4 regions of the Enterobacter cloacae complex sp. HYC042_NIDB genome follow, and region 3 is predicted to be linked to each of the others. Evidence: predicted binding sites of a transcription regulator. Region 3 holds the regulator's gene; each other region holds the start of a gene.
The links. The regulator sigma-54, encoded in region 3, starts transcription at its own class of promoters, with help from an activator protein. The targets are predictions, from matches to a motif close to GTTGGCACANNTTTCGCTNT.

Region 1 (2,202 bases), 490 kb from region 3:
TTTGAGACGGCACTGTTCGCAGAAATAACCCGCCAGCAGCACCACGTCGTCTCCGCGCTCGCGCAGCGGCGGCACGGACAGCGGGAACACGCTCAGGCGATGGAACAGGTCGGCGCGGAACTGCCCGGCCAGCACCGCTTCGCGCAGATCCCGGTTGGTCGCAGCAAGGACCCGCACGTCCACCCGCAGGCTGCGGTCATCCCCCACGCGCTGGATGTCGCCGTACTGCAATACGCGCAGCAACTTGGCCTGAAGTGAAAGGGAAAGCTCGCCAATCTCATCAAGAAACAGCGTGCCGTTATCGGCCATTTCAAACTTGCCGCTGCGGTTGCTGATGGCCCCGGTAAACGCCCCTTTGACGTGACCGAAAAGTTCGCTCTCCGCCACGCTTTCCGGCAGCGCCGCGCAGTTGAGGTACACCAGCGGGTTGACCGCGCGCGGCGAAGCTTCGTGGATGGACTTCGCCACCAGCTCCTTACCGGTACCGGTCTCTCCGAAGATCAGCACGTTCAGATCGGACGCGGCAACAATCTCAATCTCTTTTTTGAGCTGCGCCATGCCGGGCGAAAGGCCGATCATCTCCGTATGCGCCACCTGCTCAAACGCCGCCGGGCTGCCGGGAAGAATATTCTGGCTCTCCAGCTGCTCTATCAGCAGCGCATTATTCAGCGCTCCAGCGGCCAGCGCCGCAATCAGGCGCAGCTCTTCGTCGCTGAAGGTATCGAACTGATCCGGCGACATGCCGTCGAGGGTTAATGCGCCAATCAGATTCTGCCCGGCGAACAGCGGCAGGCCAATACAGGCGTGCACCTTCAGGCTCTCCTGCCCCGGAATCAGGCCGTCGTACGGATCGGGCAGATCGCTGTCTGCCGGGAAACGCACCACGTCGCCCGCGCGGGCGATGGTTTCCAGACGCGGGTGGCCCTCCAGCGTAAAGCGCCGCCCGAGTACGTCCTTCGCCAGGCCGTCGATAGCCAGCGGAATAAACTGCCGCCCTTCGTAACGCAGCAGCGCCGACGCATCGCAATCCAGCACGTGGCGCAGCGTGGAGATCAGGCGCTGAAAGCGGTCCTGATGGCCGATACCGGTTTGCAGTTCTATGGCGATCTTCGCCAGCACGTCTACGGAAAAACTCATGCCTGCCTCACTGTCATTTTGACAATGCATAATGTCATATTGACTCTTTTTAGGATAGTCATAATGACTACTCATTATGGGGCATTAAATCACAACTTATTGAATATTAATAATTTAAAAAGTTGGCACGCAACTTGATATAAGCAAACCATCTTATTTAAAAACGCTGTATTAAGTTGAGGTTGCTATGTCTATTCTGGTTAAAAATAACATTCATTGGGTGGGTCAACGTGACTGGGAAGTGCGCGATTTCCACGGGACGGAATACAAAACGCTGCGCGGCAGCAGCTACAACAGCTATCTCATCCGCGAAGGTAAAAACGTCCTGATTGATACCGTCGATCATAAATTCAGCCGTGAGTTCGTGCAGAACCTGCGCGGTGAAATCGACCTGAATGACATCGACTACATCATCATCAACCATGCGGAAGAGGACCACGCCGGGGCGCTGACCGAGCTGATGTCCCACATTCCGGATACCCCAATCTACTGCACCACCAACGCCATTGATTCAATTAACGGCCACCACCATCATCCGGAGTGGAACTTCCACACCGTAAAAACCGGCGACACGCTGGATATCGGCAACGGCAAGCAGCTGATCTTCGTCGAAACCCCGATGCTGCACTGGCCGGACAGCATGATGACCTACATGACCGGCGACGCGGTGCTGTTCAGCAACGACGCCTTCGGCCAGCACTACTGCGACGAACGTCTGTTCAATGATGAAGTGGATCAGACCGAGCTGTTCGAACAGTGTCAGCGCTACTACGCCAATATCCTGACTCCGTTCAGCCGTCTGGTCACGCCAAAAATCACCGAGATCCTTGGCTTCAACCTGCCGGTAGATATGATTGCGACCTCCCACGGCGTGGTATGGCGTGAAAACCCAACCCAGATCGTCGAGCTGTACCTGAAATGGGCGGCGGATTACCAGGAAGACCGCATCACCATCTTCTATGACACCATGTCCAACAACACCCGCATGATGGCGGACGCGATTGCCCAGGGCATCAACGAAGTTGACCCGAACGTGGCGGTGAAAATCTTCAACGTGGCGCGTAG
Region 2 (2,202 bases), 1.7 Mb from region 3:
AGCGGCGCCATTGCCTTTGATAACGTCTCGTTTGCCTATCGCGAAGACCGGCTGGTGTTGCAGGACATTACGCTGGATGTCCCTTCGCGCGGTTTCGTGGCGCTGGTGGGACATACGGGAAGCGGCAAGAGCACGCTCGCCAGCCTGTTGATGGGCTACTACCCGGTCACGCAAGGCGAAATCCGCCTCGACGGACGCCCGCTCGCGTCTCTCAGCCACAACGTGTTGCGTAAAGGCGTCGCGATGGTGCAGCAGGATCCGGTCGTCCTGGCCGATACCTTCTACGCCAACGTGACCCTGGGGCGAGACTACTCTCAGGAGCAGGTATGGGAGGTGCTGGAAAAAGTGCAGTTGGCAGACCTTGCGCGCGGGTTTAGCGACGGGATTAATACCCGGCTGGGCGAGCAGGGAAACAACCTCTCCGTTGGGCAAAAGCAGCTTCTCGCGCTGGCGCGGGTGCTGATTGAAACCCCGCAGGTGCTGATTCTGGATGAAGCGACGGCCAGCATTGACTCCGGCACCGAGCAGGCTATCCAGCAGGCGCTGGCCGCGGTACGCGACCATACGACGCTGGTGGTGATTGCCCATCGCCTTTCCACCATTGTCGATGCCGATACCATTCTGGTGCTGCATCGTGGACAAGCCGTGGAGCGCGGGACGCACCGTGAGCTGCTGGAAGCCAAAGGGCGTTACTGGCAGATGTATCAGCTTCAGCTGGCGGGCGAAGAGCTCGCGGCCAGCGTGCGCGAGGAAGAGTCGCTCAGCGCCTGATGCACCAAAACAAAGCAACGCGCTAACAGTCATTCCTGTTGGTGCAATACTGAAACGCACCGTGCACCGACATGGTGCGTTTTTTTTCGCCGGTTCATTAAGGAAGACGGCATAACGCTCGTCGCACCGCTTTTCTCCCTCCATTTCATTTCTGGCACACCCCTTGCAATACCTTCTGCGTGAGCTGCGGCCATTACCGAATTCTGACTGGAGGGGATCTATGAAGCTGGTTACGGTGGTAATCAAACCATTCAAACTGGAAGACGTGCGTGAAGCATTGTCCTCAATGGGTATTCAGGGACTGACTGTCACCGAAGTGAAAGGCTTTGGTCGTCAGAAGGGTCATGCCGAGCTTTATCGCGGGGCGGAATACAGCGTTAACTTTCTGCCAAAAGTAAAAATTGATGTCGCGATTGCTGACGATCAGCTTGATGAAGTGATTGATGTGATTAGCAAAGCGGCCTACACCGGCAAAATTGGCGACGGCAAAATTTTCGTTGCCGAACTGCAGCGCGTCATTCGCATTCGTACCGGCGAATCTGACGAAGCGGCACTGTAAATAACGCCTGGCACACAGTGATAGGGATCGAGAAAATGAAGATAGCAACACTTAAAACGGGTCTGGGTTCGCTGGCACTGCTGCCGGGCCTGGCGCTGGCTGCTCCTGCCGTGGCAGACAAAGCCGATAACGCCTTTATGATGATCAGCACCGCGCTGGTGCTGTTCATGTCTATCCCGGGCATTGCGCTGTTCTACGGCGGCCTGATCCGCGGCAAAAACGTTCTCTCCATGCTGACGCAGGTTGCCGTGACGTTCGCGCTGGTCTGCGTGCTGTGGGTGGTTTACGGTTACTCGCTGGCCTTCGGAACCGGCAACGCCTTCTTTGGTAACTTCGACTGGGTAATGCTGAAAAATATTGAGCTGACCGCGCTGATGGGCAGCTTCTACCAGTACATCCACGTCGCGTTCCAGGGCTCGTTCGCCTGCATTACCGTCGGGCTGATTGTGGGCGCGCTGGCGGAGCGCATCCGTTTCTCTGCCGTTCTGATCTTCGTGGTGGTCTGGCTGACCCTCTCCTATGTGCCGATTGCGCACATGGTCTGGGGCGGTGGTCTGCTGGCAACGCACGGCGCGCTGGACTTTGCGGGCGGTACCGTTGTACATATCAACGCCGCGGTAGCGGGTCTGGTGGGCGCATACCTGATTGGCAAACGCGTGGGCTTCGGTAAAGAGGCGTTCAAACCGCATAACCTGCCGATGGTGTTTACCGGTACGGCTATCCTCTACTTTGGCTGGTTCGGCTTCAACGCCGGCTCCGCAAGTGCCGCGAACGAAATCGCCGCGCTGGCCTTCGTAAACACCGTTGTGGCGACGGCGGGTGCAATTCTCTCCTGGGTATTCGGCGAGTGGGCGGTACGCGGTAAACCTTCT
Region 3 (2,202 bases):
GTTTCCAGTTGCACAAACACACCGACGGCACGCAGGGTGTCCTCTTCCAGCTTGCCGTGCGGGATCGCGATGCCGTTGCCGATACCGGTACTGCCCATCTTTTCACGGGTCAGAATGGCTTCGAACACCACCTGCGGCGGCAGGCCCAGCTGTTTTGCAGCCAATTCACTGATGATCTCCAGCGCACGTTTTTTGCTCTGGCAGTGAACGGCACTGCGGGTACATTCCTGGTTAAGGACATTGCTCAGTTGAAGAGCGGAATCGTTGTTCATCATAATTTCACCTAAGCGCTAACTGTACAAATGGCCCGTTGTGTTTCACAACAGGCCGTCCTGCACCCGTTAACTGCCCGGACAATTAGTGTTGTTTCAGTTTATCTTTATGTTTATTGAGCTGTCGCGCAAGCTTGTCAATCAAGCCGTCGATAGCCGCGTACATGTCTTGCCCTTCCGCACTGGCATGGAGTTCACCCCCGTTAACATGCAGGGTTGCATCCGAGATATGAGTCACTTTCTCCACTTTTAACACAACGTAGACCTGATTGATCCTTTCGAAATACTGCTCGAGTTTCGCGAACTTAGCGTTCACGAAGTCACGTAAAGCCTCAGTAATCTCGACGTTATGTCCTGTGATATTGAGCTGCATAGTGTCTTCCTTATCGGTTGTGTCAGACCAGCTGTTTACGCTGGTTAGACGGCGGAATGGATAAAGACTCTCGATACTTCGCAACAGTACGACGTGCCACCATAATACCCTGATCGGACAGCATGGTGGTCAACTTACTGTCACTTAGTGGCTTCGCGGGGTTCTCCGCGGCGATCAACTTCTTCACCAGGGCGCGAATCGCCGTTGAGGAGGCTTCGCCGCCACCCTCGGTGTTCACGTGGCTGGAGAAGAAATACTTAAGCTCAAAAATACCGCGCGGACTGTGCAGATACTTCTGCGTAGTAACGCGGGAAATAGTGGATTCATGCATCTCGACGGCCTGGGCGATATCCGCCAGCACCATCGGCTTCATATACTCTTCGCCCTGCTCAAAGAAGGCCTGCTGCTGTTCGACGATGCAGCGGCTCACGCGAAGCAGGGTATCATTCCGGCTCTCCAGGCTCTTGATCAGCCATCGCGCTTCCTGAAGATTGCTGCGAATGTATTGATTGTCGGAGTCGTTGCGCGCGCTGGTACACATGGAGGCGTACTGCTGGTTGATTTGCAGGCGAGGGATGCTGTCAGAGTTCAGTTCAACGACCCAGCGGTCATTGTGTTTTCTGACCAGCACGTCCGGGATAACGTACTCGGGTTCGCTGGTCTGGATCGACTGACCGGGACGCGGATCGAGGGACTGGATCAGATTTACCGCCTCTTTCAGCACCTCTTCCTTCAGGCGCGTGACGCGCATCAGGGTGCGGAAATCGTGGTTAGCCAGAAGATCCAGATGATCGCTGATGATTAAGCGTGCCTCGTCGAGCCACGGCGTCTCTTTACTGAACTGAGAAAGCTGAATCAGCAGACAGTCGCGCAGGTCCTTCGCGGCCACCCCGACCGGATCGAAGCGCTGAATGCGTTTCAGTACCGCTTCAATCTCCTCAATCTCAATCTCTTCATCGCCCATGCTTTCCAGAATGTCGTCCAGCGTGACGGTCAAATAACCGGTGTCATCAACGGCGTCGACAATCGAGGTGGCAATGGCGCGGTCGGTATCGGAGAAGGGGGTAAGCTCTACCTGCCACATCAGGTAATCCTGCAGCGACTGGGTGGTTTCGCCCTGGTAGACCGGTAGCTCGTCGTCCTGGTAGTCTGCACGCGTGCCGGAAGGGGTCCCGGCGGTATAGATTTCATCCCAGCTGGCATCCAGCGGAAGCTCGTCCGGCATCTCTTTTTGTTCGAGTGCATCCGCGGTGTCGAGCGCTTCTGTGTCCTGTGACTGCTGGGTATCTACCTCGTCATGAAGATCGGCTTGCTCCAGCAGGGGATTGCTGTCCAGCGCCTGCTGGAGCTCCTGCTGGAGTTCTAAGGTGGACAGTTGCAACAGACGAATTGCCTGCTGTAACTGCGGCGTCATCGCCAGCTGTTGGCTGAGCCTTAATTGCAAACCTTGCTTCATGTTCAGAGCATTTTTCTCCGGTTCGGCGTTACGTTACCTCTACCCTATCAGAGTCTGAAGTCTTCCCCAAGATAGACGCGCTTAACATGATCGTCTTCGAG
Region 4 (2,202 bases), 470 kb from region 3:
TTAACCAGGATCAGCGCTTTGGTCGGGCAGGTCCGCACGCAGGCCGGGCCCTGTTCGTCAAAGCTGCACAGGTCGCACTTCACCGCAATAGCGCGGATGCCGGGCACCCAGTCCAGCAGCGTGCTCACGCGTGCCGGAGCCGGTGGCGCAGGCGGCGCTTTCGGGGTATTGGCGTTCGCCGGGATATGCAGCGGGCGGCTGCCGGAGAATTCAATGGCACCGAACGGGCAGGCGATGCCGCACAGCTTGCAGCTCACGCACAGGCTTTCGTTCAGCTGGACCGCGCCATCGACGCGGGTGATGGCATTGACGGGACAGACGCCCGCGCAAGGGGCATCTTCACAGTGGTGGCAGAGCTGCGGGGCAGACTCTTTCTCATTACGCATGACGCGCAGGCGCGGCATGGACTGCAGCCCGTGCAGGCGGTGCGTTTCCGAACACGCCGCCTCACAGGTCCGACAGCCAATACAGACCGTCGAGTCAGCAATTACAAAACGGTTCACCGGGCAATCCTCTGGTGATGGTCATTTTTGACGACGAAAAACTGTCTCATCGACACTTTTCGACATTCGGTTATCAGGCAAGATTTGCGGGGGCCTTTCCCACGACGAGCTGTTTGAGGTCGACCGGCAAGTCGTGCTCAACCGCGGCGTAGAGACCGTTGTAAACCGGCGCGATTTTCTCCAGATAGTGCTCAAGCACCTGCTGGCGATCGCGGTTGCTGACGTAGCCGTCGACCATGCCATCGGCCATCAGCTGCGCCTGCGCAATACGTTGTTTTTCACCCTCTTTATTCTCAACGTAGTACTCGATGGTGTGGCTGTTAAAGCTGTCTGCCAGGGTCACAAAGACCGTGAAATGACCGAACAGGACAAAGCGCATATCCCCCTGCGCTGCACAGCTCATTGCATGATGCAGTCGGGCTTTTGACAGGGTGATCCCCTGAACCAGAGAGTTACAGTAGAGGTGCCACTGATCCTGAAGCTGCTGGTGGCGCTGCGCAATGTAATCCGCTTTTTCGCTAATTTCCCAAATAGTCATAGAAGGTATCCGGTTAATGGAGATAGCGGCTGTTAAGCAGATTCCGTGCCAGTTTTTAATGTGTTGATTTGAATGATTTTTATCAAAAAAGACACTGTCAACGCCGCCGTGTCGACGTGTCATTTCGACAGCGCTGACATCGTCACGCCGTAACGCAAATCAAGCTGGCACCGTTATTGCATTTACTGGCGCAAATCATTGAGGAGGCGTCATGCACGAAATCACCCTCTGCCAGCGGGCTCTGGAACTTATCGAACAGCAGGCAGTGCAAAACCACGCGAAGCGCGTCACCGGCGTCTGGCTGAAGGTCGGGGCGTTTTCCTGCGTCGAGACCAGCGCCCTGAACTTTTGTTTTGAGCTGGTGTGCCGCGGCACGCTGGCGGAAGGCTGCGCGCTGCATATTGAAGAGCAGCAGGCAGAGTGCTGGTGCGAGCAGTGTCAGCAGTACGTCACCCTGCTCTCATCAAAGGTTCAGCGCTGCCCGCAGTGTCAGAGCACGGGTCTTCGCATCGTGGCGGATGACGGTATGCAGATCCAACGCCTCGAAATTGAGAAGGAGTAATGTATGTGTAGCACCTGCGGTTGCGCCGAAGGCAACCTGTATATAGAAGGGGATGAACACCGTCCCCACTCCGCGTTTCGCTCCGCGCCCTTTTCCCCTGCCCCGCGTCCTGCGGCGGCCCTGACCGGCATCACCTTTGCGCCGCAGCGTTCCGACGCGGGCGACCTGCATTACGGCCACGGCGAAGCGGGCACCCACGCGCCGGGCATGAGCCAGCGCCAGATGCTGGAGGTGGAGATCGACGTGCTGGACAAAAATAACCAGCTTGCCGCCCGCAACCGCGCCCGCTTTGCGGCCCGTCAACAGCTGGTGCTCAACCTGGTCTCCAGCCCCGGCTCCGGTAAAACCACGATGCTGACCGAAACGCTCAAGCGCCTGAACGAACGCGTCTCCTGCGCGGTGATCGAAGGCGATCAGCAAACCGTTAACGACGCGGCGCGCATCCGCGAAACCGGGACGCCCGCCATCCAGGTTAACACCGGCAAGGGCTGCCACCTGGATGCGCAGATGATTGCCGACGCCGCCCCTCGCCTGCCGCTGGCGGATAACGGCATCCTGTTTATCGAAAACGTCGGCAACCTGGTATGCCCGGCAAGCTT

Region 1: the regulator sigma-54 is predicted to act here: its motif matches at 1,259-1,278, upstream of norV (anaerobic nitric oxide reductase flavorubredoxin).
Region 2: the regulator sigma-54 is predicted to act here: its motif matches at 922-941, upstream of glnK (P-II family nitrogen regulator).
Region 4: the regulator sigma-54 is predicted to act here: its motif matches at 1,205-1,224, upstream of hypA (hydrogenase maturation nickel metallochaperone HypA).

Annotation. Positions count from the first base shown of each region.
Region 1 covers NZ_CP109650.1:3,886,260-3,888,461, forward strand. Annotated here, with positions in the region: gene norR (nitric oxide reductase transcriptional regulator NorR) at 1-1,137, opposite strand, end outside; gene norV (anaerobic nitric oxide reductase flavorubredoxin) at 1,325-2,202, shown strand, end outside.
Region 2 covers NZ_CP109650.1:1,299,692-1,301,893, forward strand. Annotated here, with positions in the region: gene OKF39_RS06135 (SmdB family multidrug efflux ABC transporter permease/ATP-binding protein) at 1-771, shown strand, start outside; gene glnK (P-II family nitrogen regulator) at 992-1,330, shown strand; gene amtB (ammonium transporter AmtB) at 1,366-2,202, shown strand, end outside.
Region 3 covers NZ_CP109650.1:4,373,938-4,376,139, reverse strand. Annotated here, with positions in the region: gene ptsN (PTS IIA-like nitrogen regulatory protein PtsN) at 1-275, opposite strand, end outside; gene hpf (ribosome hibernation promoting factor) at 358-645, opposite strand; gene rpoN (RNA polymerase factor sigma-54) at 668-2,101, opposite strand; gene lptB (LPS export ABC transporter ATP-binding protein) at 2,149-2,202, opposite strand, start outside.
Region 4 covers NZ_CP109650.1:3,905,115-3,907,316, forward strand. Annotated here, with positions in the region: gene OKF39_RS18665 (4Fe-4S dicluster domain-containing protein) at 1-503, opposite strand, end outside; gene hycA (formate hydrogenlyase regulator HycA) at 577-1,041, opposite strand; gene hypA (hydrogenase maturation nickel metallochaperone HypA) at 1,253-1,603, shown strand; gene hypB (hydrogenase nickel incorporation protein HypB) at 1,607-2,202, shown strand, end outside.